DNA from 3 places in the Arthrobacter sp. KNU-44 genome. Region 3 is predicted to be linked to each of the others. Evidence: riboswitches for the same ligand, from Rfam matches in the RefSeq annotation. Region 3 holds a riboswitch; each other region holds the start of a gene.
The links. A riboswitch is a leader RNA that binds a small molecule or an ion and turns the genes downstream of it on or off. The one in region 3 is predicted to bind glycine.

Region 1 (10,281 bases), 1.4 Mb from region 3:
CGAGGAACAGGATGCCGGCCGCCGCGAATCCGCCGGTCGCTTGGTGCAACTGGCCGACCATCAGGGTTCCCGTGGAGCCCAAGCCATAGCCGACGCCCTGCATCATGCCGGAAAGGTGCGCCGCGGTATGGGAATCGCGGGTACGCAGCATGATCATGGTCAACGCCACGGCCGTGAGGCTCCCTTGGCCCAGGCCCAACAGCCCGGTCCACACCCAGATCAGGTCCGTGGGGCCGAAAATACTCAAGGCGAAGCCGCCGCCGGTCATGAGCGCCACCACGGTGTTGATGACTCGCTGGTCCTTGAAACGTGCCGCGAGCCCAGGAGCGATGAACGAACCAAGCATCTGCAGCACAATCGACACGGACACGATCAAACCGGCCGTCCCGCCGTCGATCCCACGATCACGCAGGATCGGCGCCAACCAGGCGAACACGCTGAAGGACATCATCGCTTGCAACACCATGAAGATGGTGACTTGCCAGGCGACGACGGAACGCCAGACGTTCGTACCGCCGTCGGCCGCGCTGTGCCGGACGGGATGCTGGCGGATCGCGAGCGGCAGGAAAAGCAAGAGTACGACGGCGGCGGGCAGCGCCCAGAACCACAGCGCCGAGGTCCAGTGCCCGGCCGCGGTAAAGACGGGATAGGTGAAACCGGCGCCAAGCGCGGCAGACGCGCAAATCGCCGTCGTATATAGCCCGCCCATGAGCCCAAGGCGATGCGGGAAGTCACGCTTGACTACGCCGGGCAGCAGTACGTTGCATAGCGCGATCGCGGCGCCGCACGCCGCGGTACCGGCAAGGAGGGCCGGTAAGTGCCCGGCGCCGGCGAGGTCCACAGGACGGAGCAGCAGCCCCGCTGTCAGCACTGCCATCGCGCCGAGCAATACTCTCTCGGCACCGAATCGGCGGGCCAGGATCGGCGCCAGCGGCGCGAAGACGCCCAACAAGGTCACCGGCACAGTGGTGAGAACCACCACCGCCCAGCCCGGCAGCCCGGCGTCGGCGGTGACTTCCGGAAGGACTGCCGAAAAACTCGAAAAAACCGTCCGCAGATTCAGGCCGATGAGCACCAGGCAGATCCCCAGGAAGACGAGTCCGCCGCGCGTCTTGACCTGCGTGGGCTCGGCGGCGGGAAGCTCGTCGATCTCGGCGTCGACGAGGATCTCGGGGACGCCGGGGTGCGGCTTGGTGTTCTTGGGGGAGCCTGAAGCGGGGGTCACCAACCCATTCTGGCAGTCACACCCGTGCAGGGCGGCCTCGTGACGGGGTCGTACGCAAGTTCCGCCGCGGGCGTTTGGTCCTGCAACGGTATTCTGGAGGAGATGAGTGAAACCCCAGATTCCCCCGAAACACCGCAGTCTTCGCGCCCCGTGACCCCGGGCAGCCAGGCCTCCTTCGGCACCTATGGTGGCCGGCCGGTCAGTTTCGTGCGCCGCGGGACGCGCCTTCAGGGGCGCCGCCAAGCAGCGTGGGAAGAGCACTCGGACCGCTGGGCCATCCAGGTTCCGCGGCATGTCGCCAACACATCCGTGCACCCGGACTACGTGTTCGACGCCGAAGCCGAGTTTGGGCGCAAAGCACCGCTGATCGTCGAAATCGGTTCGGGACTCGGCGACGCCGTATGCCACGCGGCAGAAGAGAACCCGGACAAGGACTTCCTCGCAGTGGAGGTCTACACCCCAGGCCTGGCCAACACCATGATCAAGATCAACAGTCGCGGACTCAGCAACGTCCGCGTCGTGGAAGCCAACGCCCCCGAGGTCCTGGCCACCATGCTCCCCGCGGGCTCGGTCAGCGAGCTCTGGGTCTTCTTCCCGGACCCGTGGCACAAATCCCGGCACCACAAACGCCGCCTTATCCAGCCCGCGTTCGCCGAACTCGCTGCGCGGTCCCTCGGGAAGGGTGGCCTGTGGCGGATCGCCACAGATTGGTCCAACTACGCCATCCACGTCCGCGAGGTCCTTGCAGGCTCTACCGAGTTTGAGAACGTGCACGACGGCGAGCGGACCGGCGCAGACAGCCCCCTCACCCAAGTGTGGGAATCCGGCGTCGAATCCATGGTGGGCGGGGCCCCCGTCAAGGAAGGCCGCGCACCGGTCAGCACCGAGCACACCGGCCCCAACGAGGGAGTGGATCACATGGGCGGATGGGCTCCGCGCTTCGATGGCCGCATCCGCACGAGTTTCGAAAACAAGGCCCACGAGGCCGGACGCATGATCTTCGACCTTAGCTATCGCAGGATCTAACCAGGGGTGGAAGCGGTTATTTCGGGAAGAGCTCCGCGTTGATCGAGGCGGACGCCACGATCCCCTCGAGTGTTGCCTGTGCCGTATTCCAGCTCGACGAAGGCGCCTCCAGCGTCATCAAATAGGCCTCGTGGGGAGCAACCGTGATTGCCATGATCTCGACGGTTTCGCCGTCGCTGGGGGTGGCCGCCGTCATGAAACGCAGCACCGGGACCTGTTCGTACGGGCCGAAGGTCTGCTGGGTGGCCGTCGGCGCGAACAGCGCGCCCGTGTCGAGGTTGGCGATCAGCTTGTCGGCCGTGGGCGCCGCCGTGTTCGGCACCGCGGTCAGCCTCGGCCCGGCCGGGGTCTGGGCAGTCAGGTCCGCTTCCGTCCCGGCCAGCACGATCCCGCCGAGGGTGGGCAGTACCCGGTTCGCCCACCCCGCCGGCGGGGTCAGGGTGAGCCCTGCGCTTTGCGGCGGCCCTGATCTCGTTACCTGGGAAGAGGGAGGCATCACCTGAGAAGAATTGGGGGAACTAGGCCGGGGCCCCTGGCAGGCCGCGAGGGCCACTGACGTTGCTGTGAAAGCGACGAGGACGACGAGGATCCGGCACGGAGTCACGACGCCGCCCCCTTGGTGACCGCGAAGTCCCGTCCCAGGAGGTAGAGCAGCAGGCGACGGCCCGCCAACAGCGCTGATGCACGTGCAGCAGCATCCGGACCGGTAACCCCGTTGTAAGCCATGCGCAGGATGATGGGCATGCATGCCCGGACGCCCGGGAACCTGGGCCTCCCATCCGAGCCGTCCGACGACGCCAGCAGACCGGCTTGGAAGACCAGGGCATTGGCGACGTCGTCGTTCTTCGAGAAGAGCCCCCTGAAGGCGCCTTCAATCGCTTGGGCGCCGCTGGTATTCAGACCTTCCGTAGCGGGCACGCTAGTGTGCCCGGTGCTCTCCAGGGCTTGGAGGATGGCCGCTTCCGCCGCGGCCTCATTCGAGTCGGTCGAGGCGGGCGAGCTGGTCGACGTGGGCGAGCCGGTTGGCGTCGCCGCGCTGGTGGGCGTCACCGAGCCGGTGGGCGTCGCGGTGGCTCCGGCACAGGCCTTGGTCGGGCCACCGGTAGCGGTCCATGTGGCGTGGCTGGAGGGATTGGCAACGTCGTGGGTCGTCCCGGTCAGCGTCCCGGCCGAGATGGTGGCCTCGTACTCGCCTTCGAGGGTGGAGCCGTTGGCGCGCTGGGCGTTCCACACCACGATCACGTCGACGTGGTCGCCGGTAACGTTTCCGGTGAAGGTCCCGCTGAGGCTGGTGTCGCCGGCAGTGCCGCTCACCTGGTTGCCGTTCTGTTGGAAGGTGAACGTTAAGGTCCGGGAGCCGCCCTGGACCGTCGTCCAAGTACCGCTGATGTCCCAGCAGGGCGTGGCCGCAAGAACCGGGGAAGCGGTACTGATGCCGCAAAACAAGACTGCCAGCACCGACAGGGCGGCGAGGACCTTCGGTGCGGCTCGACCCGAATTGTGCATCGAAATGCGGAGGGGAGCTGTTGAGGTTCCTGCCATGGCGTCGACCTTTTCGACGGTCATCCGGCAAGGATGTCGGATTCCTTGGCGCCAAGGTACATCAGCCAACGTCAGGAATCAATGACTCAGCTCTTTGCGTGCCGCACAGGCACCGGATACCATGTGAGACGTGTCACCGAAAGGTGGCACGCGCTTATGATCTGCGGCGGGAGAGCCCTGCCGGTACGTTTCAGCAGGCGCCGTAGGAGCAAATCCTCCCCAGGAATCTCTCAGGCCCATGTACCGCCGCGGCAAGGCAACTCTGGAAAGCAGCCCGGGCAACCGGACTCACCGACGGTGCAAGCGTCCAGCCGCGAGGCGGCAACGCGGAAACTCTCAGGTCCAATACAGAGCGGGGAGGAACCGAATCATCGTGGTGCGTCCGCGCCACCTGAATTATGGAGTTCCTCATGACCCTGGCACCTGAAGGCCGTAAGCTGCTGCGCGTTGAACAGCGCAACAAAGCCGTCCCGGTCGAACGCAAACCCGAGTGGATCAAGGCCAAGGTCCAGATGGGCCCGGAATTCGTGGGCCTGAAGAACCTCGTGAAAAAAGAAGGCCTGCACACCGTCTGCGAGGAAGCCGGCTGCCCGAACATCTTCGAGTGCTGGGAAGACAAGGAAGCGACCTTCCTGATCGGCGGCTCCGAATGCACCCGCCGCTGCGACTTCTGCCAGATCGACACCGGCAAACCCTCCCCCGTGGACATGTTCGAACCCACCAAGGTCGCCCGCTCCGTCCAGGCCATGGCCCTGCGCTACGCCACCGTCACCGGCGTCGCCCGCGACGACCTGGAAGACGAAGGCGTCTGGCTCTACGCCGAAACCGTCCGCAAGATCCACGAACTGAACCCCGGCACCGGCGTCGAACTGCTCATCCCCGACTTCTCCGGCAAACCCGAACACATCCAAGCGATCTGCGACTCCGCCCCCGAGGTCTTCGCGCACAACGTCGAAACCGTGCCCCGGATCTTCAAACGCATCCGCCCCGCGTTCCGCTACGACCGCTCCCTGGACGTCATCACCCAGGGCCGGGCCGCCGGCATGGTCACCAAATCCAACCTGATCCTGGGCATGGGCGAAACCCGCGAAGAGATCTCCGAAGTCATGACCGACCTGCACGCCGCAGGGTGCGACCTGATCACCATCACCCAGTACCTGCGCCCCTCCGAACGGCACCTGCCCGTGGACCGCTGGGTCAAACCCCAGGAATTCGTCGACCTCGCCACCGAAGCCGAGGAAATCGGCTTCCTCGGCGTCATGTCCGGCCCCCTGGTCCGCTCCTCCTACCGCGCCGGACGCCTCTGGGCCACCGCGATGCGCAAGAAAGGCCGCGAAATCCCTGCCCACCTCGCCCACATCGCCGAAGGCATCCAGGACTCCGGCACCACCCGCCAGGAAGCCCGCACCCTCCTCGCACACCACGCGACGGCCTGATCGGCAAGGAGCCAGCATGTTCCCCACCCGGATTGAAATCATTCCCTCAGACGGAATCGTTGAGAAAGTCCAGGCCGCAGTGCCGCTTTCCACAACGCTCACAGTCACCTGCTTGCCCCATCACGGCATCGCGCGGACCATGGAGGCTTCCGTCAAGCTCAGCCTCCTGGGCTACAACGTGATTCCGCACGTCTCGGCGCGCGGGCTGGAGCACAGGGCGCAGCTTTCCGGCATCCTCCGGGACTGCGGGGCCGTCGGGATCACGGAGGTCTTCGCCATCGGTGGAGACGGACCTCTTGGTGCCGGCCCCTACCGATCGAGCCTTCCCCTCTTGGCGGACATCGCCGAGTACACCGGTGGCACCATCACAGCGGGCATCGCCGGTTACCCCGAGGGGCATCCTTCCGTGAGCGGGCTGGACTTGCTGGACGCACTGTTGGCCAAACAACACCTGGCGACGCACGTTGTCACGCAGATGTGCTTCTCCACCCCGACGATCCTCGACTACTCAGCACTCCTGCGCCGGGAAGGCGTCGAGCTTCCCGTATGGGCTGGGATTGCCGGGGCAGTTCCCCGGACCAAACTGCTGGCCCTGGCAACCCAGATCGGCGTCGGGACATCCCTGAAGTTCCTCAGCAATAAAGGAACCCTCGCCCGCAAGCTTCTCGGCGGAGACAAGTACTCACCGCAAGGCCTGGTTTCCGAACTCACTGCGCACCCGGACGGCGTCGCGGGAATACATCTCTACAGTTTCAACCGACTGGACATGCCCACCTGGGAGCGAAACGACCTGCCCGATCCTGAAGCCAGCGAACCTGCGTCCGCCTGACCGCTCACCGCTGACCACCTAGGTCCTGGGGACCCCTAGCTCCCCGGGACCGAAATCACGGCGACGGTCTTCTGGTTGTCATCGCGCAGTTCCACGCCCGAAATCCCGGCAAGCTGGACCGGCGTCGCGCCCGTGACCTTGATGTGGCCGCTGGACGTCGCGGTCCAACCGCAGGCCATTTCTTCCGTGCCGTCGCGACCCTTGACCCACAGGTACATCGTGCCTTGCGGCGGCATGCTGCGGCCTTCCAGTTGCAGCTCGGTTCCCCACGCCTTCCTGACGAGCCCCACAGTGAGCTGCAGGCCGTTGTCCGTCTGCACCGAGTAGCTGGCGTCAGGTTTAGGTGGCTGGTTCAACACCGGCCCGGCCAGTATGCCCAAGCCAAGGCAAGCGGCGGCCACGGCACCCACCAGAGCCGCCCACCGGCGTCGCGATTTCCGTCGCCGTGCTGCCATTTTCAAGAGAATCGGCTGCGGGAGCCTTTCCGAAAAAGCCCCCATTAGTGAGCGAGCGTCGGAAGCAGCGGGCGGAACTGCAGCGGAGGGCTCGACGGCGGGCCGCCCGGCGGCGAGCGCGACGGCGTCGGGCACGGGGACGGCGTCGAGGAGGGCCGGAAGGCTCTCCAGCTCCCCCAGCTCGAGCCGGCAATCAGCGCAGCGTGCCAAGTGCTCCTCGAAAACCCGGGCCTCGGCAGGTTCGAGGCCGCCGAGCAAGTAGGCGCCCAGCAATTGGTGAAGTCCGGTTTCGTTCACCGCTGCACCCCCATTTCATCGAGAATCGTGCGAAGCGCCCTGACGGCGTAGAAGGCCCGGGATTTCACCGTGCCGCTGGGGATGTTGAGCCTCAGCGCGGCCTCGTTCACCGTGAAACGTTCGTAATGCAGGGCTACCAGAACCTCCCGGTGTTCGGTGCTGAGCCGCAGGAGCGCCTCCTCCATGAGGACCCGGTTGAGGAGCTCGTCCACCCGCTCGGTGGCCTCCTCCGGGTCCGCCATGTCGCGTTCGGCAGCCTCTGCCGGGCGCCGCTGGGCCTTGCGGTAGTTGTCGATGATGACATTGCGGGCAGTGCGGAACAAATAGCTGCGCAGGCTGCCGGTGATCTGCGGGGCGTGTTGCCACACGCGAAGGATGGTTTCCTGCACCACGTCCTCAGCCAAGTGCGCATCCGGCGTGCAGCTCAGAACGAAGCGGCGCAGCGCTGTGCCGTGGTCGCGATAAATCGCGGCCACCACATCCTCGTCGAGCGGCATCGGCGCCTCCTTGGTGCTCGGCTTCCCCTTCTCCTGCGATACGACGTGCCCGCCACGAAAAAGGTTCAAGCCCCCTGAACCATTCTTCACCTGGCGGCGTCGTACGGGTTAGCTTCCGGCACGTCCACGGCCGGTGCAAGCGAAGGAGCAAACCATGAAGAAGCAACTCGGCACCGGGCTCGGCATTCTTGCTCTGGCCATCGCCCTCACTGGCTGTGGAGGAAGCCCCGGCTCGTCTTCCACGTCCTCGAGCGCCACCAGCCCCAGTTCCGCGGCGTCGGCGAGTTCAAGCGCTCCGGCGTCGAGCACTCCTGCTGGAGCGGCGGAACTGAAGACGGCGTCGTCGAGCGTCGGCGAGAGAGTGGTTGCTGCGAACGGCAAGAGCGTCTACTTCTTCGCGAAGGACGTCAAGGGTTCCGGCAAGAGCGCTTGCACCGGCGGCTGCGCCACCAGCTGGCCCGCCGTGACAACGACGTCGAAGACGCCGGCGGTTGACGGGGTGGGCGGAACCATCGGCACCATCCCCACGGCAGACGGCAAGATGCAGATCACCATCAACGGGATGCCTATCTACTTCTTCTCCAAGGATGAAGACTCCAGTGACACCTACGGCCAAGGCGTGGGTGGCGTGTGGTTCCTGGTCAGCCCATCCGGTTCCATGCTCACCCCGAGCAGCAGCACCCCAAGCGGCAGCAGCATGGGCTACTAAAACCCTCGCTCACTTTTGCACCCCAAAAGGCAAACGCTCGCTCAGATCTTTCCGGACCGGCCGGAAGATCTGAGCGAGCGTTTGTCGAAAAGGCCTCAAAGGTGAGCGGGCGTTTTAGGCGTCTTCGAACTCTTCAGCGTCCTCGAACTCGACGGCCGCGATGATTTCCTTCGTCTCAGGGTGGATCATGAAGGCTTCGTCGTCCTCTTCGATCATGATGTAGTTGCCGTGGTCCGTGGTGAAGTGCCAGGCGAGGATAGTCTCGCCGTCGTGCTCGTAGTTGGGATCGCCCATGGTGATCTTCTCCAGCTGGTAGCCGGCAACGTCGCACAGTTCACGGATGATGAGCGCGAATTCAGGGGCGTTCTCAAGTTCCGCTTCGGCTGCCTCGGCCTGGCGCTCTTCGAGGTTCGGGATGAGTGCTACACGCTCGGCGATGTGAGCCTTCAGCTGCTCCTCGTCCAGGTAGAGCACGCCGTCCTGGCTGCGGAGCCACGCTGCGTTGAGTTCGATGATGTCCTCGGTCTCCAGGAGGGATTCGAATTCGCCGTCGAGGGCTTCGAGTTCAGCAACGGCTTCCGGTGCCACTTCGGACTCGTCAAGGTCGCCGTCCAGGTAGGCCTCGGCGTCTTCCTCGGACAGGGCGTCGAAAGCTGCGGCGGTGCGGTTGAACAGCTCAAGGTGGCCTTTGGCGCCCATTCCTTCGAGGCCTTCGCGGACAAACGCATCCACCTCTTCGCGTTCCGGGACCGTGAACACGTACTGCGCGAAACCGCCCGCGAGTGCTTGGGTCAGGTAGTAGTCCACAAAGTAGCTGCGCAGAGCATTGGTAGCGATTTCCTCATGGTTGAGGAGCTCCTCGTACATCTCGTTGACCACGGTGACGTTCGCGTCCACAACGTCGGCGCTGTCGGCCTCGATGCTGTCCTTCGTCAGAACGACGGGGTTCTCATTGCTGGTCATGGGATTTCCTCACTGCTAGGAAGCTTGTGCTGCTCCGGACCCTTTCAACGTACGCGGGGGCGGTTGTCGGGCAAGCTAGGCAGAGGTGAACGTCCGGCAAAGTTTCAGGGCTGCTGCGTCGGCGCACCCTGGCTGCTGCGGAGCGAAGTGAGTGAGGCGGCATGGGCCCACGCCGCCCGGGTTCCCTGGCTGAGCGGAGCGAAGTGAGGGAGGCGGCGGGGACTAGGATTCATAGATAGCCTCCTTCCGAAAGTAGCCCTAACGAATGCCTTCCCACTCAGACGACTCCTGGGAACTGGCGATTCAGACACCCGCCATTAACGACCGCTCCCTGGCGGCCGGCCTCGCCTATGCCATGGGAAGCCGGGTCAGCAGCATCACTTTCGATTCCGCCACGGGATTGATGATGGGCAAGGTCAGGGGCAGTGGCCCGTCAGCGTATTCGACGTCGGCCAAGCTGGTCCGCAAGCCCGGCGGCTGGAGCTGCACCGTCGGCGTGTGCAGCTGCCCGGTCCGCAAGGACTGCAAACACGTGGCCGCACTTCTCTTCGCTGCCGAGGACCATCCCGCCGTGCGGGCACAGTTGCTCAGCGCGCCGGCGTTCGGGCAGACGGCCCAAACAGGGGGAATCGTGCAGCGGCCGGCCTGGGAGCAGGCGCTCAGCAAACTCATCGCCACTCCGGGCGCCGCCCCGCAGGGCCAGGGCCTCCCCTTGGCCCTGGCGTTCGAGGTGGAAGAGCCGGCCCCGCACTTCTCCTACACAGGCCGGCGCGATCCGCTCCGGAGCGTGCGCCAGCTCAAGGCCCGCCCGGTGATGATGGGCGCCAAGGGCAAATGGATCCGGGGCGATGTTTCCTGGACGAACCTGAACTACCTCGGCTACAAGCGCGAGTTCAACGAAGCGCATATCGACTGGATGCAGAACTTCCTGGCCGCGCATTCCACTGCGGACTACCGGCAGCTCACTTCGAGCATGTGGATGCTCCTCAACGAATTCGCCGGCAAGAACTTGTGGAGCCTCCTGGTCGAAGCCGACAAGATAGGGGTTTCGCTCATTCACTCCGGCGGGACCGAGCCGGTCCGCATTGCTGCGGAGCCCGCCGTCGTCGGGCTTGACCTTAGCCGGCCCGACGACGGACTGCAGCTCGCGCCGTCGGTGACCTTGGGCACGGACGCCCTTGATCCGGCGACCTTGGGCTTGATCGGCCGCCCGGCACATGGCTTGTTCTTCACGGGTCCCGGCGAGGGCCACTTGCCCGGGGTATCGGCACCCGAGAACCTCATCACGCTGGCTCCGTTGGA
Region 2 (10,281 bases), 1.0 Mb from region 3:
AGGGCAGGAGCAGACCAGGTTGCGGTCGCCTGCGGCGCCGTCGATGCGGCCGACGGGCGGGAAGTACTTGTCCTGCTTGAGGTGGACAGGGAAGACGGCCTGCTCGCGGGAGTACTCACGGTTCCAGTCCGAGGAGACGACGGCGGCCGCGGTGTGCGGTGCGTGGCGCAGCGGGCTGTTCTCCACCGTGAAGTCGCCGTTCGCGACCTGGTCGATTTCCTTGCGGATGGTGATCATGGCTTCGATGAATCGGTCGATCTCCCCGAGGTCCTCGGATTCGGTGGGCTCCACCATGAGGGTGCCCGCCACCGGGAACGCCAGGGTGGGAGCGTGGAAACCGTAGTCGATGAGGCGCTTGGCCACGTCCTCAGCAGTAACGCCGGTGCGAGCCGTCAGTTCGCGCAGGTCCAGGATGCACTCGTGGGCCACGAGCCCGCCTTCACCGGTGTAGAGAACGGGGAAGTACTCGTTGAGGCGCGAGGCGATGTAGTTCGCGGCAAGCAGCGCGGACTTGGTGGCCTCGGTCAGGCCTTCGCCGCCCATGAGCTTCACGTAGGCCCAGGAAATCGGCAGGACGCCGGCGGAGCCGTAACGCGAGGCGGAGATGGCCACGCCAGTCCCTGGCAAAGAAGCGCCGTCTTCGTGTGCTGCCTTGTTCGCATCGCCGGGCATGAAGGGTGCAAGGTGCGCCTTGGCCGCGACCGGGCCAACACCGGGTCCGCCGCCGCCGTGCGGGATGCAGAAGGTCTTGTGCAGGTTCAGGTGGGACACGTCGCCCCCGAACTTGCCCGGCTGGGCCAGGCCCACGAGCGCGTTGAGGTTGGCGCCGTCCACGTACACCTGGCCGCCGGCCGCGTGCACCGAGTCGCAGATTTCGCGGACGTCGGCGTCGTACACGCCGTGCGTGGACGGATAAGTGATCATGATGCAAGACAAAGCACGGCCGGTGGCGTCGATCTTGGCCTGCAGGTCCGCGTGGTCGATGGTGCCGTCGGCCGCGGTGGCCACCACGACCACTTTCATGCCGGCCAGCACTGCCGAGGCGGCGTTGGTGCCGTGGGCGGACGCCGGGATGAGGCAGACGTTGCGCTGGGCCTCGCCGCGGGAGTGGTGGTAGCCGCGGATGGCCAGCAGGCCCGCGAGTTCGCCCTGGGAACCGGCGTTGGGCTGGATGGAGACCTGGTCGTACCCGGTGATCTCCGTCAGGTCAGCTTCCAGATCTTCGATCAGTTCGCGCCAGCCCTCGGTCTGGGAATCCGGGGCGAAGGGGTGGATCGAGGCGAATTCCGGCCAGGAGATGGCTTCCATCTCGGCGGTGGCGTTCAGCTTCATGGTGCACGAACCCAGCGGGATCATGGTGCGGTCCAGCGCCAGGTCGCGGTCCGACAGCTTGCGGATGTAGCGCAGCAGCTGGGTTTCGGAACGGTGCGTGTTGAACACCGGGTGCTGCAGGAAATCAGAACTGCGGACCACGGCCTCCGGCAACTCGAAGCCGGAAGCGGTCTTCAAGGGACCGGCGCCAAAGGCGACGGCCACTGCGGACAGCACTTCCGACGTCGTGGTTTCGTCAACGGAGACGCCCACAGTGTCGGCGTCGATGATCCGCAGATTGATGCCCCGCGCTTCGGCGGCGGCGATGACCTTCCCGGCCTTGCCGGGGACGCGGACGGTGACGGTGTCGAAGAAGGAATCGGAGACGAGTTCGCGGCCGGCGACTTTGAGCGCGGTGGCGAGCGTGCGGGCGTGGTTGTGGGCCGTCTCGGCGATCGCCTTCAGGCCATCGGGGCCGTGGTAGACGGCGTACATCGAGGACACGATGGCCAACAGGGCCTGCGCGGTGCAGATGTTGGACGTCGCCTTCTCGCGGCGGATGTGCTGCTCGCGGGTCTGGAGGGCGAGGCGGTAGGCGGGAGTGCCGGCGTCGTCCTTGGAAACGCCCACCAAGCGGCCCGGCATCGAGCGCTCGAGGCCCTTCTGGACAGCCATGTACGCGGCGTGCGGGCCGCCGAAGAACAGCGGTACGCCAAAGCGCTGAGTGGAGCCGACGGCGATGTCAGCACCCTGCTCACCCGGAGGCGTGATCAGCGTGAGCGCGAGGAGGTCCGCCGCCACGGTGACGAGGGCGCCGCGTTCCTTGGCGGCGGCAATCACGGCGGAGTGGTCGAACACCCGGCCGGAAACGCCCGGCTGCTGCAGCACGATGCCGTTGATGTCGCCGTCGGGCAGGCCCTGGGACAGGTCAGCGATCTCCACCTCGAAGCCCAGCGCCTCGGCGCGGCCCTTCACGATGGCGATGGTCTGCGGGAGGCATTCGGCGTCGAGGACGGTCTTGCCCGCAGAGGCGGACTTGTTGGCCCTCCGCATGAGCAATACGGCCTCGGCGACGGCGGTGGCTTCGTCCAGCAGGGACGCGTTGGCCACCGGCAATGCCGTGAGGTCCTGGACCATGGTCTGGAAGTTCAGCAGGGCTTCGAGGCGGCCCTGGGAGATTTCCGGCTGGTAGGGCGTGTAGGCCGTGTACCAGGCCGGGGATTCGAGGATGTTGCGGCGGATCACCGGCGGAGTGACGGTGTCGTAATAGCCCTGGCCGATCATCTGCACGGCCGTCTTGTTCTTGGCCGCCAGCTTGCGAAGTTCAGCCAGGACTTCCACCTCGCTGAGGGCGTCGGTGCCGTGCTTGGACAGCCTAAGTGCAACATCCTGGCGGATGGAATCGGGGACAGCGACATCCACCAGGCCGTCAACGGAGTCGTAGCCGACAGCTTTGAGCATGATGCCAACATCGATTTGCCGTCGTGCGCCGATGTGTCGGTCTGCGAAAGCGGTGGGGGTTGATTGAACAGTCAAAAGGAACTCCAAGGTAGGGCCGACCGCAATGGCACGGCTTCGGTTTGGGTTCCTCCCCGCTCTGTATCGGACCTGAGAGATTCCGCAGGCTTGGTTGCCTGCTTGCACCGTCGGTGAGCCGGACCGAAGCCTGGCTGCTTTCCAGAGTTGCCTCGCCGCAGCGGTACGGGGGCCTGAGAGATTCCTGGGGAGGATTTGCTCCTACGGCGCCTGCCCGGTTGATGACTGGGAGGACTCTCCCGCCACGGTTCGAAAGGCATATTCAGATTTGGGGTGATTCGGCTCACACCATACACACAATGTCAACGCAGGGGCAACATCAGGTATCGGAAATAGCCGTCGGCAGAGGATCATCAATCGAGGAGATCACGAAGCATAGCCGGAGTTGACATTCCTTGGTGACCTATCCCACACTGAGTCGGGCATCACCCAAACTGAATACGCTGATGATCTGCGGCGGGAGAGTCCTGCCGGTACATTCTGCAGTCGCCGTAGGAGCAAATCCTCCCCAGGAAACTCTCAGGCCCCCGTACCGCCGCGGCAAGGCAACTCTGGAAAGCAGCCCGGGAACTCCGGGCTCACCGACGGTGCAAAGCGGAACCATGCGAAAGCACGGGGCCGCGGAATCTCTCAGGTCCAATACAGAGCGGGGAGGAACCCCGAATCATCGTGGCACGCTAATGCCACTTGAACGATGGAGTTCCTCATGACGATTCATCACCCGCCCGCCATAGCTAGTGAAACACCCCATCTTGATCGGCAGCTCAGCAACCGGCACATCCAGCTGATTGCGATCGGCGGCGCCATCGGCACAGGCCTCTTCATGGGTTCCGGAAAGACCATCTCCGCGGCCGGCCCGTCCGTGATCTTCGTGTACATGATCATCGGCTTCATGCTGTTCTTCGTCATGCGCGCCATGGGCGAACTGCTGCTGTCCAACCTGCACTACAAATCCTTCAGCGACTTTGCCGCAGACCTTCTGGGTCCGTGGGCAGGTTTCTTCACCGGCTGGACCTACTGGTTCTGCTGGGTGATCACCGGCATCGCGGACGTCATTGCCATTGCGGGCTACTCAAAGGAGCTCTGGCCGAGCCTCCCGCTGTGGATCCCGGGCCTGGCCACTATCGCGATCCTGCTGCTGCTGAACCTGACCACGGTGAAGGCCTTCGGCGAGACAGAATTCTGGTTCGCCCTCATCAAAATCATCGCGATTGCAGCACTGATCGTTGTAGGGCTGTTCATGATCTTCAGCGGGTTCCAGTCCGAGGCCGGACCGGCAAGCCTCACCAACCTCTGGAGCCACGGCGGCTTCTTCCCCCACGAATTCATGGGCTTCGTGGCCGGCTTCCAGATCGCGGTCTTCGCATTCGTGGGCATTGAGCTAGTGGGCACCACTGCGGCAGAGGCCAAGGACCCGGAGAAGAACCTGCCCAGAGCGATCAACTCCATCCCGGTGCGAGTGCTCCTGTTCTACGTGGGCGCCCTCATCATCCTGATGTCCGTCACTCCTTGGACCCAGTTCGCCGCCGGCCACAGCCCATTCATCGCCATGTTCTCCCTGGCTGGGCTCGGCGCAGCCGCCACCGTGGTCAACCTGGTGGTGCTGAGCTCGGCCATGTCCTCGGCCAACTCCGGCATCTACTCGACCTCGCGCATGGTGTACGGCCTAGCCCAGGAGGGCGACGCCCCGGCCCTTTTCAGCGGCCTGTCCCGGCGGAAGGTTCCCCGCAACGCCCTGTTCCTCTCCTGCGTGCTGCTGCTCTCCGGCGTCGTCCTGATGTACGCGGGACAGGACGTCGGCAAGGCCTTTGACATGGTCACCACCGTGTCGGCCGTCTGCTTCGTCTTCGTCTGGTCCATCATCCTGGCCAGCTACATCGCATTCCGTCGTCGTCGCCCGCAGCTGCACATCGCGTCCACGTTCAAGATGCCCGGCGGCATCGTGATGGTGTGGGTGGTCTTCGCGTTCTTCGCGTTTGTGCTCTGGACGCTGACCACCCAGTCGGACACGCTGACGGCACTGCTGGTCACGCCGGCCTGGTTCATCATGCTCGGTGTCGCGTGGTTCTTCCTGCGCCGCCGTCCAGCCCACCTGGCCCGCTACGCGAGGTTCCAGGACGAGCTCCAGTCGGACCAGGATGCCGCAGACGTGCCCCTCCGCGCGGGCGCCTAGGCGGACAATGACAACCACCTCTGCGGGGTGGGGGTTCACTTATGCATGGCCTCATGTATCTGGAGCGCAAACCAAAGCTGGGCCAACGTGGATGTTTCGGTCATGTCGAGCCCCGTCAACTCGCTGATTTTCCGGATGCGGTAAATGATGGTTTGTCGATGGGCGAAGAGCGCCGCGGCAGTCTTTTGCCACGACCTCTGGGCGTCCAGGTAGGTTTTCAAAGTCACGATGAGATCGCCTTCCTGGCTCTGTTCATACGTGAAGATCGGGCCGAGCAGCCGCTGAACCAACGCCGCCCCCTCCTCGAAACTGGTGAGCCCCAGCCACGAGGGCCCCTCGGCGTAACGGGACAGGTTTACGGCATTGCCTTTCGCTGAACCGAGCGCCCACAGCGATTCCTGCAGTGCTCGTTGGATGCCACCCGCAGACGTAGGGGAGCTGATGCCAATCCGAACCTCGGGCCCTGCGCAGTGGATCAATACGTCATCGGCCACCGCTGCTGATATCGCCACATGAAGTGTGTTGAAACGCCTCAGGCAAGCGGCCTGAAGGCCGTGACGCCACAGTTCGACGTGAATGTTCGCCAGCCGCTCGCCGTCGTCGTCCCCTATCGAAACAACCACCAAATTCTGCGCCGGAACATCAAGAGCGGCGAGCCTGACCTCCAGTTCCGCGAGCCCGAGACGTCCATCGAACGCCTGCAAGAGGAATTCGCCCGCCAGGCGATGCCGGCCTTCCAAGGACAGGGCCGACCGTGAGAGTTCCAGCCCCAGCACCGTTGCCGCATGCAGAAGCACGACGGCGTCAGGGTGCGGATCGCTTTTCGGCAGCACCACCAGCACCGCATTGGCGTGGGTAGGGATGTCCATCATCAACACGTGCCGGTCCCGCAGCCGATGCCATTGGAACTTCTTCCCGGTCATGGGTATATGCCCCGTCAAGGGGGCCAATTCCGCCTCCAGGAAGTCCGGCAGAGGCTCACCATCCGGATGCCAGGGATGAAGACAGCGCCGGTCCACGACGAATAGATCCGCATCGAGCTCGGCCTCGAGGCCTTGGATAAGGCCCTGCCAATGGTCCCCGGATGTTCCCGCCGTACGGAGCAGGTCATAGACCCGGGCCGTCTGACGCAGCCGCCGTGATTCCTCCAACAAGGAGGCCTCGGCCACCGCTCGCGCGATAGCGATGAAGGGCAATGGATACGGAATGCTAATCAGCGGTAGCGGCAGCTGCTCGCAGGCCGCCAGAAACTCGGGCAACAACTCCGGGGCATGCATCTTTTCCCCGATGGCCAGGGCGCTGGCCCCTGCATCGACGAGCGCCTCGGCGAGCGCTACTTGGCCTTGGGCGTCGGACGGGATGGACAGGCCGTTGGTCATCATCAGTTCGCCGCCGGTGACCCATTCCCACAGCCTCGGCAGGTCAGAAGTGTGTGCCCAGGCGATTCGGTTGTGCTTGCCTGTGGATCCGGCCAAAAGCGTGAGTCCGAGCTGGGGTTCCGCCACGAGCTCAGCCACTGTAATCGCCATGAAATATGCTCCCAGCGCGTTGGTTTCCGGACTATTCAGGGCCCCTTAGACATATGTATAAGAGCCCCGGCCATTTGTAGTCAATCTACCGCTATACGCCGTGATGCACGTCACTAAGAATTGGATTACCTACTTCCCGCTCAACGGCGAGCACCCCATCCCAACACCGAAACGCTGCGGGCATCGCCGCCCGGCAGCACTGCACAAAGGATCCTGGAATGACAACGCACAAGCCCATCGGCCCCGTCGACGCAACAAAAGTCCCCCGGTATGCAGGCCTCGGCACCTTCGCCAGGCTCCCCCAAATCGACCGCGTTCCGGACTACGACATTGCGATCGTCGGCGTGCCGTTCGACGGCGGAACGTCCTTCCGGCCAGGCGCCCGGTTCGGTCCGGCCGCAGTCCGCGAAGCCTCCCGGCTGCTGCGTCCTGGCTACCACCCCGAACTGGACGTCGAGCCTGTGTACGAAGTCCAGGTTGTCGACGCTGGCGACATCGTCTGCACGCCTTACGACATCACCCGTGCCGTCCGCGAAATCGAAGAGCAGGCACTCCCCCTGATCGGCGAGGACAAGAAGCTCATCTCGATCGGTGGCGACCACACTATCGCCCTCCCGATGCTCAGGGCCTTGAACAAGGTCCACGGGCCGGTCGCGTTGCTGCACTTCGATGCCCACCTGGACACTTGGGACACTTACTTCGACCAGCCCGTCACCCACGGAACCATCTTCCGGCGGGCTTTCGAAGAAGGTCTCCTGGTGGAAGATAGGTCCATGCACGTCGGCATCCGCGGGCCGGTCTACGATCGCAACGATTTCCTCCGCGACCACGAATTCGGATTCCAAATCATCCGCTGCTCGGACCTGGATATCATCGGCGTTCCAGCAGCCATCCAACAGGTCAAGGAGCGGCTCGGCGACACCCCCGTGTACGTCTCCATCGACATCGACGTCCTGGACCCGTCCTACGCGCCGGGCACCGGTACTCCCGAGATGGGCGGGCTCCACTCGCGCGAACTTCTGGCACTGCTCCGCGGCCTGAACGGCATCAACATCGTCGGGGCAGACGTCGTCGAGGTCGCTCCGGCTTACGACCACGCAGACATCACCACGGTAGCCGCGGCCACCCTCGTCTTCGACCTCCTCGCGCTAATGGTTAATCGCGGCAAGGCCTCCGCCAACGCTCTCCTCGAATTGCAAGCAGCCTCCTGGACCGCATCATGAGCACCCGAAGCAATCCCGCCGCGGCCACCGAAGTGCCCCGGCTCGAAGACAAGACCATCCAGCCCATCCCGCTGAATGAACGCCACGGGAAAGCCCGGGACCTCTTTACCATCTGGTTCGGTTCCAACATCATGATCATGACTATCGTGACCGGCGGACTCGCAACAACGGTGTTCGGGCTCAGCTTTGTACCCGCCATCGTGGGAATCATCCTTGGAAACGTCATCGGTGGCATCTTCATGGCGCTCCACTCCGCCCAGGGACCGCAATTGGGCGTGGCGCAGATGATCCAGACCCGCGGCCAATTCGGCTCCTTCGGGGCGCTGCTGATCGTGGTCATCGTGGTGATCATGTACGTCGGATTCTTCGCCGCGAACCTTGTCTTCGGCGGCGAAGCAATGGCCGCGGTCAGCCCGGACATCAGTGTTGACGCAGGAATCATCATCATCGGCGTCGTGAGCGTTGTTGCCACGATTTTCGGCTACCGCCTCATCCACGCCTACGCTAGCTTCCTCAGCATCGTGGCTGGTTTGGCATTGCTTCTGGCCTTCGTCTGGATCATGTTCGTCCACGGCCTGCCCGCCACTTTCCTGTACCAGGGAAACTTCAACTGGGTTGGCTTCATGGCCACCGTCTCCGTATCCGCCTTGTGGCAACTCGCCTACGCTCCCTACGTCTCGGACTACTCCCGCTACATGCCGCACGGCACCGGCTCGGCCCCGGCGTTCTGGGCCTCCTACTCAGGCTGCGTCCTGGGCACGCTCTTCCCGATGATCCTGGGTGCATTGGTGGGAACCCTGGCGGTCACGATGGGCGCAGACGCTGGCAACGTGGAAATCGTCGGCAGCATGGGAGCGTTGCTCCAGCCATGGACCCTGGCAGTCGTGGGAATCTTCTGCCTCGGCGTTGCAGCGTCGAACGCCATGAATCTCTACTGCGGCGTCCTGTGCAGCCTCACTATTGGGCAGACGTTCAAGCCGAACTGGTTGCCTCGAGCCAAGACCCGAAGCGTCGCGGCAATCATCCTCTTTACATTCGCGCTCCTGATCTCGCTGTTCGCACGCGACAATTTCATCCTCTTTTACACCAACTTCCTCTCCTTCCTGATGTACGTGCTGGTTCCCTGGACGGCCATCAACCTGGTGGACTACTACCTTCTCCGGCACGGCGATTACAGGGTTGAGGACTTCTTCAAGCGCGACGGCGGAGTGTACGGCCGCTTCAACTGGGTAGCGATCGGTTCCTACGTGGCAGGTGCCCTGGTCCAGCTTCCATTCTCGGCAACAGCGATCTACACCGGGCCCGTCGCAGCGGCCATGGGCGGTGTGGACCTCTCCTGGATTATCGGCCTCGTCGTGGTTGCTCCGCTCTACTACGTCGCGGCACGCACGTTTCGAAAGAAGCCGGAAGCCGAGCCCGTTCCAACTCCCGTACTTGCAGCTGACCTCATCTGAAAGCGAAAAATCATGACACTCATTGACACCGAACAGTTCACCGTCCGCCGCGTCAGCGAAGGCAACAACTCCCCCGCGTCCCACAAGGTCTCAGGCATCTTGCCACTGCCTCTGCCTCCCGGCGGGCACTTCATTGGCGGATCGTTTGTTCCGGGCTCTTCCACCCACTTCATCGAAGTCGTAGACCCCACCACTGAACAGGTCATCGCCTCCGTCAAGGCCGGCACAGCCGCAGATGTTGACGTTGCTGTTGAAGCAGCCGTGGCTGCGCAGAAATCCTGGGGCGCCACCACGCCGAAGGAGCGGTCCGAGGTCCTGAACCTTATCGCCAACATCATTGAAGCCAATCGTGAAGCCTTCGAAATCATCGAGTCCGCCAACACGGGCAAGCCGCGAACCGTTGCGGAGGACGATGTCTCCAGCACCATTGACACTTTCCGTTTCATGGCCGGAGCGTCCCGCACGCTGACGTCCATGGCTGGCGGCGACTATGCAACCGGGCACACCTCGGTGATCCTCAGGGAGCCCGTGGGCGTGGTCGGCGTCATCACTCCGTGGAACTACCCGCTCCTGATGGCTGCCTGGAAGATCGCGCCTATCTTGGCCGCCGGAAACAGCATCGTCCTCAAGCCGTCCGAGCAGACGCCGCTCTCGACCCTCAAACTTGCAGAACTTCTGGCCGGACGCATTCCGGACGGAATCCTCAATGTCGTGACGGGACAGGGCCGGACCGTCGGACAGCGGATTTCCGAACACCCCGACGTTGCCCTCGTCGCCTTGACGGGGAGCGTTGTCAGCGGACAGGCCGTGGCGGAGACGGCGGCCAAATCAGTCAAGCGCGTCCATTTGGAACTCGGCGGCAAGGCTCCGGTTGTTGTGTTTCCCGACGCCGACCTCCGGGCTGCCGCGGCCGGCGTGCGAAACGCAGGCTATTGGAATGCCGGCCAGGACTGTGGCGCTGCATGCCGCGTTCTTGTGCACGAGTCGGTGGCTGCAGAGTTCACGGAACACCTGGTGCGCGAAGTCAGCACCCTGGTGGTCGGGGCCCCGGAGGC
Region 3 (10,281 bases):
TACGCGGCGGGGGCCGCCATCCTCTGCGTGCTGCTCCTTCGTCGCTTTGACGCACGCTGCCGGATGCCGCTCCCCCACCGCTAGAGGCTTGTTCAGTTTTCGGGGCTCACCGTTCCGGAAAAGAACGCTGGCCCTTCGGGATTCAGTTATGGGCCCGTGGTTCCCGTGGGCCTCACCCTCGGCAGGTAGCTCATCCTCCATAAGCTAAACCGGAGGTGAGCTGAGCCGCAGGTGAGATGCAGGGCCCCATCGGGTGCCGGCATCCGGCAGCATGCGTCTAAGGGAGCGACACGTCCGCTCAGCGGGCGTCTTCGCGACCGAGCATGCAGAGGATGTCGGACCCGACGGGCTAAACGCAACCACGGTCACGCAACCCACCGGGAGCGTCACGTCCGCCCAGCGGGCGTCTTCGCGACCGAGCACGCGGAGGATTCTTCCGTCCCGCGGCTCCCAGCCACCCACCGAAGCCGACGGGCTTAAGGCGACACGGCCTACTTAACCCGCTTATAGAACGGCAGTGCGACAACCTCGAACGGTTCAGCCTTGCCGCGCAGGTCTACGTCCAGGGCCGTGCCTGGCTCGGCGTGTTCGACGTCGACATAGGCCAACGCCACGGGGTAGCCGAGGGTGGGGCTGGGCTGGCCGGAGGTGACTTCGCCGACCACTACGCCGTCCTTGAGGACCGGGTAGTGGCTGCGGCCGGCGCGGCGGCCCAGGCCCTTGAGGCCAACCAGCTTGCGGCCGCTGGTGGATCCGGCGCCCTCAGCCTTCAGGGCTTCGAGGGCGGCGCGGCCTACGAAGTCGCTTTCCTTGGCGAGCGAGACGACCGGGCCCAGGCCCGCCGAGAAGGGGTTGCCTTCGCGGGAGAGCTCGTTGCCGTAGAGCGGCATGCCGGCTTCGAGACGCAGGGAGTCACGCGAGGCCAGGCCGGCGGGGATCAGCTCGCCGTCTTGGGCAACTGCCGCGATTGCTTGCCACCGGGCGGCGGCGGCATCGTTGTCCACGAAGATTTCGAAGCCGTCCTCACCGGTGTAACCGGTGCGGGCGAGGAGCAGTTCCGTGATGCTCCCGGCAAAGGTGAAGGGCACCTCGACGGCGGCGTAGTACTTCAGCTCGGTGACCAGGGCGTGCTGTTCCGCCGGGACCAAACGCAGGAGGATTTCTTCCGCCTTGGGACCCTGGACGGCGATCAGCGAGGTCGCTGCGGAGGCGTCCTCGACGACGACGTCGAAGTTGGCAGCCCGCTGCGCCAGTGCCTCGGCAACAACCTTGGCGTTGCCGGCGTTTGGAACCACCAGGAACTTGGAATCGCCACGGCGGTAGGTGATGAGGTCGTCGATGATGCCGCCGTCTTCCTGGCAGATCAGCGAGTACTTGGCCTTGCCGATCGACATGGCGGAGATCTTGCCCACCAAGGCGTAGTCCAGGAAAGCGGCCGCGTCCGGGCCGCTGACCCAGACTTCGCCCATGTGGGAAAGGTCGAACAGGCCTGCGGACTGGCGGACGGCGTGGTGCTCGGCCAGTTCGGAGGAGTACTTCAGGGGCATCTGCCAGCCACCGAAATCGGTGAAGGAAGCGCCGAGCTTCTTGTGCTCTTCGTAGAGCGCAGTGTAGTTCTCAGTCATCGTGAGGAGTCCTTTAGTTCTCGAAGGCTTCGATCGGAGGGCAGGAGCAGACCAGGTTGCGGTCGCCTGCGGCGCCGTCGATGCGGCCGACGGGCGGGAAGTACTTGTCCTGCTTGAGGTGGACAGGGAAGACGGCCTGCTCGCGGGAGTACTCACGGTTCCAGTCCGAGGAGACGACGGCGGCCGCGGTGTGCGGTGCGTGGCGCAGCGGGCTGTTCTCCACCGTGAAGTCGCCGTTCGCGACCTGGTCGATTTCCTTGCGGATGGTGATCATGGCTTCGATGAATCGGTCGATCTCCCCGAGGTCCTCGGATTCGGTGGGCTCCACCATGAGGGTGCCCGCCACCGGGAACGCCAGGGTGGGAGCGTGGAAACCGTAGTCGATGAGGCGCTTGGCCACGTCCTCAGCAGTAACGCCGGTGCGAGCCGTCAGTTCGCGCAGGTCCAGGATGCACTCGTGGGCCACGAGCCCGCCTTCACCGGTGTAGAGAACGGGGAAGTACTCGTTGAGGCGCGAGGCGATGTAGTTCGCGGCAAGCAGCGCGGACTTGGTGGCCTCGGTCAGGCCTTCGCCGCCCATGAGCTTCACGTAGGCCCAGGAAATCGGCAGGACGCCGGCGGAGCCGTAACGCGAGGCGGAGATGGCCACGCCAGTCCCTGGCAAAGAAGCGCCGTCTTCGTGTGCTGCCTTGTTGGCGTCGCCGGGCATGAAGGGTGCAAGGTGCGCCTTGGCCGCGACCGGGCCAACGCCGGGTCCGCCGCCGCCGTGCGGGATGCAGAAGGTCTTGTGCAGGTTCAGGTGGGACACGTCGCCGCCGAACTTGCCCGGCTGGGCCAGGCCCACGAGCGCGTTGAGGTTGGCGCCGTCCACGTACACCTGGCCGCCGGCCGCGTGCACCGAGTCGCAGATTTCGCGGACGTCGGCGTCGTACACGCCGTGCGTGGACGGATAAGTGATCATGATGCAAGACAAAGCACGGCCGGTGGCGTCGATCTTGGCCTGCAGGTCCGCGTGGTCGATCGTGCCGTCGGCCGCGGTGGCCACCACGACCACTTTCATGCCGGCCAGCACTGCCGAGGCGGCGTTGGTGCCGTGGGCGGACGCCGGGATGAGGCAGACGTTGCGCTGGGCCTCGCCGCGGGAGTGGTGGTAGCCGCGGATGGCCAGCAGGCCCGCGAGTTCGCCCTGGGAACCGGCATTGGGCTGGATGGAGACCTGGTCGTAACCGGTGATCTCCGTCAGGTCAGCTTCCAGATCCTCGATCAGTTCGCGCCAGCCCTCGGTCTGGGAATCCGGGGCGAAGGGGTGGATCGAGGCGAATTCCGGCCAGGAGATGGCTTCCATCTCGGCGGTGGCGTTCAGCTTCATGGTGCACGAACCCAGCGGGATCATGGTGCGGTCCAGCGCCAGGTCGCGGTCCGACAGCTTGCGGATATAGCGCAGCAGCTGGGTTTCAGAACGGTGCGTGTTGAACACCGGGTGCTGCAGGTAGTCCGAAGTTCGCTCGACAGCGGCCTCCAGCGCGAAGCCCTCGCCGTCACCGGACACCGTCGCGCCGAAGGCGGCGACGACACCAAAAGCATCAAGGACGCCGCCGACGATTTCCTTTGTTGTGGTCTCATCGACGGAGACGCCGACAGTGTCCGCGTCGATGCCGCGCAGGTTGATGCCCTTGGCCTCGGCGGCAGAAACGATCCCCGCAGCCTTGCCCGGGACGCGGACGGTGACGGTGTCGAAGAAGCTGCGGTGCAGGACCTCAAGGCCCGCGGCCTTCAAGGACGCTGCCAGGGTGCGGGCGTGGTTGTGGGCCGTCTCGGCGATCGCCTTCAGGCCATCGGGGCCGTGGTACACGGCGTACATCGAGGACACGATGGCCAACAGGGCCTGCGCGGTGCAGATGTTGGACGTCGCCTTCTCGCGGCGGATGTGCTGCTCGCGGGTCTGCAGGGCGAGGCGGTAGGCGGGAGTGCCGGCGTCGTCCTTGGAAACGCCCACCAAGCGGCCCGGCATCGAGCGCTCGAGGCCCTTCTGGACAGCCATGTACGCGGCGTGCGGGCCGCCAAAGAACAGCGGAACGCCAAAGCGCTGGGTGGAGCCGACGGCGATGTCGGCACCCTGCTCACCCGGAGGCGTGATCAGGGTGAGGGCGAGGAGGTCCGCGGCGACGGTGACGAGGGCGCCGCGTTCCTTGGCGGCGGCAATCACGGCGGAGTGGTCGAACACCCGGCCGGAAACGCCCGGCTGCTGCAGCACGATGCCGTTGATGTCGCCGTCGGGCAGGCCCTGGGACAGGTCCGCGATCTCCACCTCAAAGCCGAGCGCCTCGGCGCGGCCCTTCACGATGGCGATGGTCTGCGGGAGACAGTCGGCGTCGAGGACGGTCTTGCCGTCATGGGCCGTCTTGTTCTTGTTGGCGCGGCGCATCATGAGGACTGCTTCGGCAACCGCGGTGGCTTCATCCAGCAGTGAGGCGTTGGCGATAGGCAGGCCCACGAGGTCCTGGACCATGGTCTGGAAGTTCAGCAGGGCTTCGAGGCGGCCCTGGGAAATTTCCGGCTGGTACGGCGTGTAGGCCGTGTACCAGGCCGGGGATTCGAGGATGTTGCGGCGGATCACCGGCGGAGTGACGGTGTCGTAGTAGCCCTGGCCGATCATCTGCACGGCCGTCTTGTTCTTGGCCGCCAGCTTGCGAAGTTCAGCCAGGACTTCCACCTCGCTGAGGGCGTTCTGGAGCGTCAGCGCGACGTCCTGGCGGATGTCATTGGGAACCGCGGTGTCTACGAGCGAATCGACACTGTCGTAGCCAACAGACTTGAGCATGATGTCAATGTCGGCTTGGCGGCGGGTGCCGATATGCCGGTCAACGAACGTAGTGGAGGTTGAACTAACCGTCACGAAGGAACTCCATAAATAAGGCGGCGCAGGGTGCGCCACAGCTAATCGGGTTCCTCCCCGCTCTGTATTGGACCTGAGAGTTTCCGCGAAACCGTGCTTGTGGCACTGTTCCGCTTGCACCGTCGGTGAGCGCGCGTCAGCGCGCTGCTTTCCAGAGTTGCCTTGCCGCGGCGGTGCGTGGGCCTGAGAGATTCCTGGGGAGGATTTGCTCCTACGGCGCCTGCATCACATGCCTGCAGGACTCTCCCGCCGCAGATCAAAGGCGTATTCAGTTATGTGAATGAGATCGTGGTTGCCGGTGACGGCTGCCACAACTCCCAATTGTCCTACGGACTGCCCGCGTCCGCAAATGTGGTCACCGCCCCCGCCCGACTTCCCCAACTAACTCGCACTAGATGTCGTTTTGGAGCCTCTAAACGACAACAACTGCGGGGGCCCACGCCGCCAGGGTTCCCTGGCCGAGCTTGCGAGGCGAGGGTGGCGGTGGGGACAGTTGGGCCGCACCCTCAGTCACGGAGGCGTTCGACGGCGGCCAGCAGCGCACCGACGTCGGCGCTCCTCGCGCTGGCCTTGACTTCCGTATCACCGGCGCCGCCTTCAAGCATTGCGTTGAAGTAAAGTCCATCGCCCATGTACCGGACCGCTTTGGCCATCTCGGGCCCCACTTCCTCGGCGAGCACATCGAGCCATTGTTGCTGGATCCCGGCGAAACGCCTGCGGGTTTCTTCATGGGCTACTTCCGCGAGCCGCGTGGCGGCCACGAACACCCGGTCCAACGGAGTATCCGCCCACAGGGAAGACTTGATGAAGAACGCGGCCGCACCTTCGGGGGCTGCCTTCATTGCCTCGATATCCAGAGCAGCCAGCCCGTCCATGCGTTCGAGCAAGGAGCTGATCATGGCTTCCTTGTTGGGGAAATGGTAGAGCAGGCCGCCCTTGGAGACGCCTGCGCGCTTGGCGACGGCGTCCAGGGTCGCAGCCCGCTCCCCCACCTCGATCAGGAGGGCTTCAAAGGCATCCAGGACAGCGTCCCGGGCAATAGGTTTTCGCGGCATGGTGTCCATCATCCCTTAGTTCGATGCGGCAGTTCGATGAGTCAGATTGAAACTATACCGTCCAGACGGTACAGTTATCTCCATGTTCACGCCGTCCACAACCCAGCACCCCCGCACCCCTTCGATCCAATCCGCCCCGTGGCGCGATTGGGCTGCCCTGGCACTCCTGATGTTCCCCGTGCTGCTGGTGGCTGTGGACAATACGGCGCTGACATTCGCCCTGCCGCAAATCGCCCGGTCCTTGGAAGTAGGGGGCGTGCAGCTGCTGTGGGTCGTCGACGCCTACCCGCTGGTGCTTGCAGCCCTATTGGTGTCCATGGGAAACCTGGGAGACCGGATCGGCCGTCGCCGCTTGCTGTTGATCGGCAGCACGGGCTTCGCCGCCGTTTCCGCGGCCACCGCCTTCGCGCCGTCGGCTAAATGGCTCATCGCCGGACGCGCCAGTATGGGCATCTTCGGAGCCATGCTCATGCCGTCCACGCTGTCCTTGATCCGCAACATCTTCCCGGACCCGAACCGCCGCCGGCTCGCCGTGGCAGTGTGGGCCGCAGGATTCTCCGGCGGCGCAGCCCTCGGGCCGATCTTCGGCGGTTGGCTCGTGGAGCACTTCTGGTGGGGTGCCGTGTTCCTGGTTGCGGTGCCATTGTTGCTGCCCCTGCTCGCCTTTGGCCCCTCCCTCATTCCCGAGTCCAAGGATCGCAACCCGGGCAAGCCGGACGTTCCCAGCGTTGTGCTGTCCATCCTGACCATGGCCCCCGTGGTTTATGGCATCAAAGAGGCCGCCGTACACGGTTTTGGCCCTGGACCCGCGGCCTTCATGGCGTTCGGCCTGGCCATGGGAATCGTCTTCGTCCGGAGGCAGGGCTCTTTGGCATCGCCCATGTTGGACGTACGGCTTTTCCGGAACAAGGTCTTCAGCACGGCCATCACGGCCAACGTCTTGTCCCTGTTCTCAATGACCGGCTTCATTTACTTCTTCGCGCAGCATTTGCAGCTCGTGGAAGGCCAATCCCCCATGCAGGCGGGGATCTCGATGGTTCCGGCGCTGCTGGCCACCATCGTGGCGGGCCTGGTGGTGGTTCCGCTGGTCAAGCGGATCCGCCCGGGCCTGGTGGTGGCATCGGGCTTGGCGCTGAGCGCAGTTGGATACCTCGTGGCCGCCCTGGGCAACCACAGCCAGGGTCCGGGGTACCTTTTGACGGCACTCCTACTGCTGGCCATCGGGGTTGGCTCGGCGGAGACCATCTCCAACGACCTGATCCTCGGCGCGGTTCCTGCCGACAAGGCGGGCGCTGCATCGGCGATCTCCGAAACGGGCTACGAGCTCGGTTCATTGCTGGGCACAGCCGTCCTTGGCTCCATCCTGACGGCGTCCTACCAACACCACTTGCTGCTTCCAGGCGAATTGTCCGGCCACGCGGCCGAACGCTCGCGGGAGACGCTCGCCGGAGCCGTGGACACCGCGGCAACGCTGCCCCAGCCTATGGGCGATGCCCTGACATCCGCCGCGCGTGCGGCGTTTGAATCCGGCGTCCACATCACGGCGGCGATCGGGCTGGTACTGATGGCGGGAGCGGCAGTCCTTGCCGCCGTCGTGCTCCGCCGCGTGCCGACCGCAAAGTAGGCGGAGTCTAGACCGCTCGGTTCAAGGCAGCATCTGCCGAGCTGAAACTACGGGTAATTCCGCCCAAAGTGGCGGTGGCGAGGGTCGACAGGTAGTCGTGCCGACGTCGGGCCGTAATGCGCGATTGGGGCTCAAAGGATTGTTCCGGATCGTCCGCGTAATGTGCGGAAAGTCCATCGCGCATGAGCCGGATGCCCTCGGCACGCTGTTGGGAGACCGCGGCGTGCGTGGAACCGAGTTCCTCAGCGAGTTCCTTGACTGTCCGCCCACCGAAGTAGATCTCCTCGACGACGTACCGCATCTTTTCCGGCAGGGCGTCGACGGCGGCGCGAAGGTACTTGAGGCGCTCATCGGCCAGGACCGAGTGCTCCGGGGAGATGGTGTCCGCGGCAACAGTGTCCACTGCGACGTCATCCAGCGGCGACAGGGTCCTTGCGGCATCGGCAAGGGCGGCTTCCACCACGCTACGTTCGACACCCAGGGCTGATGCGGTTTCGGCCACCGAAGGCGTGCGGCCAAGGACGCCGGACAGCGTCTCCTGGACCGACATGGTTTCCTTGATGCGCTTGCGCGCAGAGCGCGTGGCCCAGTCGCTGGCCCGCATCTCGTCCGCAAAGGCTCCGACGATCCGGCGGCGCGCAAAGGCGCCGAAGGGGACTCCGAGGTTCGGATCGAAGGAATCGGCAGACGTTATCAACGCCACGGACCCTACCGACGCGAAATCGTCGCGCGACAAATGAGAAGCTCTCGCGCAGAGCTCCGACACCAAATAGCCAACGAGCGGCAAGTGCTGCAGCACCAACTCGTTGCGTTCTTCGCGATTCAAAATTAGTCCCCCCATGAGACCTGTTTATTGAGTTGCCAAGCCTGATTCCAAGGCTTCATGGGCGAGCTGCTGAGACGATGCAACGTGCCGAAGATTACACGGAACAGACATGTATTCAGTGAACATACCATCTGAAAAATAACAATGCGTGTACGCTCATGAAAAAGATACAAAAGAGGCCTCGGATTCATGTTCGCAGGCCAAACCGGGGAGTGGGGAACCGTGGGGGCGGATGAGCTATCGGCGATGCTGTGGCGCGAGCGGAGACAGCTGGAACTGCTGTTGTACCGGCTCGAAACACAGTTGCTGCACGTTCGGGCAGGCAACTGGCATTGGTTGAAATTCACTGCCGCTGACGTGGAAAAGGTCCTGGAAAACCTTCGGTTCGACACCCTTGCCCGGAACATCGAGTCGTCGGCCCTGGCCATCGAATGGCGCTTGTCGGCCAATGCCACGCTGCCGATGATCGCTTCAGTGGCCCCGCCCGGAATCTGGCCGGAACTGCTTCATGATCACCACCGTGAGCTGGTCTCGGTGCTCAATCAAGTCGAAACAACCGCGGCCGCGAACGTCGAGGCTCTCCAGATGGGGCTGCAAGGGGCCGGGACCCCTCCGCTTGGCTCCGTTCAGCCCGGCGACGCAGCCCCGGCGGCGCCGGGAGCGGTCGCGTGTGCTGGCACCGTGGATGACGTGATGCTGCTTGCGGAAAATGCAAATATCGAACGGGCCTTGGCCGTGACGAGGGATTGCTCGCTGCCGCTCCTCAAGGAGTTCCTGGGCTTGGAGTAGGGACGGCGCCTAGTCCTTGCTCGGCTTGCGAACCGGCGGACGCAGCCCGGCAACGAGTTCCTCGGCTTCGGGGCCGGCCTGGGCAGCAGCGAGGTTGGCAGCGGCGATCGCCTCAACAACTTCGCGACGCTGGATGGACACCCCTCGAGGGGCCTCGATCCCGATCCGCACGCCGTCGCCGCGGCCTTCCATGACGGTGATGACAATGTCCTCACCAATCATGATCTGTTCGCCCGGCTTGCGTGTCAGTACCAGCATGCTCTCAATGTACCTTTCCGAGCACGGCAACGCGGGCGGGCTTGCCGTCCACCCACCCGATGGGGAGGCCGAGTCCGTTGACCGTCTCGGGACTTGCGGTCTCCGATGCGCCGAAAACAGCAAGGGCGTCAAGCGTGACTCGCTCGGCGGCCAGCGCGGCGGAGAGCGCCCGGACCCAGGCCGCCGTGTCTTCCGCTTTCCGCCCTGCGTCGGCAACCAGCCACAACTGGTCTGCGGCGAGCGCTGCGACGGCCGCCGCATGCGTCGCGGCTTCGCCTTGCCTGCCGAGTCCGTAAGCGACCAGCACGGTTTGGCCGGTGAGCACAGCTTGGGCGCGTGCCGCCGTCGCGCCCTGGCGCCCCACCACGTGGAGGTGCCCGAAGGCAGTTAGCGCTCCGGCCGTCCGGACGTCGGAGCCGCCCTCGGCGATGGACATTTCCAACGCCGGTCCCAGGGCGTCGTCGCCGAGGCCAAGCAGGACGATCAGGTTGCCGCTGCCGGCAAGTGGAACCGGTACCTGCACAGAAACGGCGTGCCCGACGGCGGGGGCCGGCAACGCGGTCAGCATCCCTTGCGTCGCTGGTCCGGAGACCGGCGCCTGGAACTCCTTCCCCAGCTGCTCCAACATCCCCGCGAAATCCGGGGAGGCGGTTGAAACAGCTGCCTCGGGCCGGTGCAGGTCCATCTCGGCCGCGTCGGCTTGCTCCAGGAGCGCGGCGATCGCGGGCCCCTGCAACGCGTGAGCCTCCCCGGCAAGCCGTGCCTCCCCAGCAACCTGGGCGTCCCAACTGACTCGCAGTTGTTGTCGTTCTGAGCCCTCAAAACGACAACTATTGCTAGCTAGTTGGGTGGAACCCTCTGCCGGAACCTCCACGGTTGCCTCGTAGCGATTGGCTGCGAAGAGGCCGGCGATCCCCGGATTGGTGACTTTCTCGGCAGAGACGATCCGCGCCCCGGGACCGTGCTGTTGCTCGGCTTTCGCCCGGATGTCGTCCAGGGAGGTGCCCTTAAGCTTGTATTGCTTCGGCATGGCGGACCACCCCCACGGTTTCGATCTGGATGTTTGCGGACGTCACTTCGCGGTAGGACAACACGGGAACACCGCCGTCGGGAGCCGCCACGAGCCGCCGGACCGCGGGCCGCAACGCCGGGGCGCACACCAGAACGGCTTGCCGTCCGGCGTTTGCGGCGGCCTCCACCGAAGACTG

Region 1: linked by a shared signal. The riboswitch ahead of lipA (lipoyl synthase) and the one ahead of gcvP (aminomethyl-transferring glycine dehydrogenase) in region 3 are both predicted to bind glycine.
Region 2: linked by a shared signal. The riboswitch ahead of cycA (D-serine/D-alanine/glycine transporter) and the one ahead of gcvP (aminomethyl-transferring glycine dehydrogenase) in region 3 are both predicted to bind glycine.

What each region holds. Positions count from the first base shown of each region.
Region 1 covers NZ_JBPXNG010000002.1:2,617,869-2,628,149, reverse strand. The annotation lists gene ACSVHC_RS13295 (MFS transporter) at 1-1,225, opposite strand, end outside; gene trmB (tRNA (guanosine(46)-N7)-methyltransferase TrmB) at 1,328-2,251, shown strand; gene ACSVHC_RS13285 (hypothetical protein) at 2,268-2,747, opposite strand; gene ACSVHC_RS13280 (hypothetical protein) at 2,852-3,817, opposite strand; glycine riboswitch at 3,951-4,049, shown strand; glycine riboswitch at 4,051-4,154, shown strand; gene lipA (lipoyl synthase) at 4,204-5,229, shown strand; gene ACSVHC_RS13270 (methylenetetrahydrofolate reductase) at 5,246-6,058, shown strand; gene ACSVHC_RS13265 (anti-sigma factor family protein) at 6,094-6,810, opposite strand; gene ACSVHC_RS13260 (sigma-70 family RNA polymerase sigma factor) at 6,807-7,307, opposite strand; gene ACSVHC_RS13255 (COG4315 family predicted lipoprotein) at 7,462-8,016, shown strand; gene ACSVHC_RS13250 (DMP19 family protein) at 8,131-8,979, opposite strand; gene ACSVHC_RS13245 (hypothetical protein) at 9,084-9,212, opposite strand; gene ACSVHC_RS13240 (DEAD/DEAH box helicase) at 9,245-10,281, shown strand, end outside.
Region 2 covers NZ_JBPXNG010000002.1:2,282,818-2,293,098, reverse strand. The annotation lists gene gcvP (aminomethyl-transferring glycine dehydrogenase) at 1-2,847, opposite strand, end outside; glycine riboswitch at 2,899-2,998, opposite strand; glycine riboswitch at 2,999-3,099, opposite strand; glycine riboswitch at 3,295-3,392, shown strand; glycine riboswitch at 3,394-3,502, shown strand; gene cycA (D-serine/D-alanine/glycine transporter) at 3,554-5,020, shown strand; gene ACSVHC_RS11655 (PucR family transcriptional regulator) at 5,056-6,549, opposite strand; gene speB (agmatinase) at 6,768-7,772, shown strand; gene ACSVHC_RS11645 (purine-cytosine permease family protein) at 7,769-9,226, shown strand; gene ACSVHC_RS11640 (aldehyde dehydrogenase family protein) at 9,239-10,281, shown strand, end outside.
Region 3 covers NZ_JBPXNG010000002.1:1,234,643-1,244,923, forward strand. The annotation lists gene gcvT (glycine cleavage system aminomethyltransferase GcvT) at 492-1,625, opposite strand; gene gcvP (aminomethyl-transferring glycine dehydrogenase) at 1,639-4,521, opposite strand; glycine riboswitch at 4,574-4,681, opposite strand; glycine riboswitch at 4,683-4,780, opposite strand; gene ACSVHC_RS06485 (TetR/AcrR family transcriptional regulator) at 5,028-5,576, opposite strand; gene ACSVHC_RS06490 (MFS transporter) at 5,659-7,200, shown strand; gene ACSVHC_RS06495 (sigma-70 family RNA polymerase sigma factor) at 7,208-8,041, opposite strand; gene ACSVHC_RS06500 (hypothetical protein) at 8,216-8,815, shown strand; gene ACSVHC_RS06505 (carbon storage regulator) at 8,825-9,073, opposite strand; gene ACSVHC_RS06510 (hypothetical protein) at 9,078-10,103, opposite strand; gene ACSVHC_RS06515 (flagellar biosynthesis protein FlhA) at 10,081-10,281, opposite strand, start outside.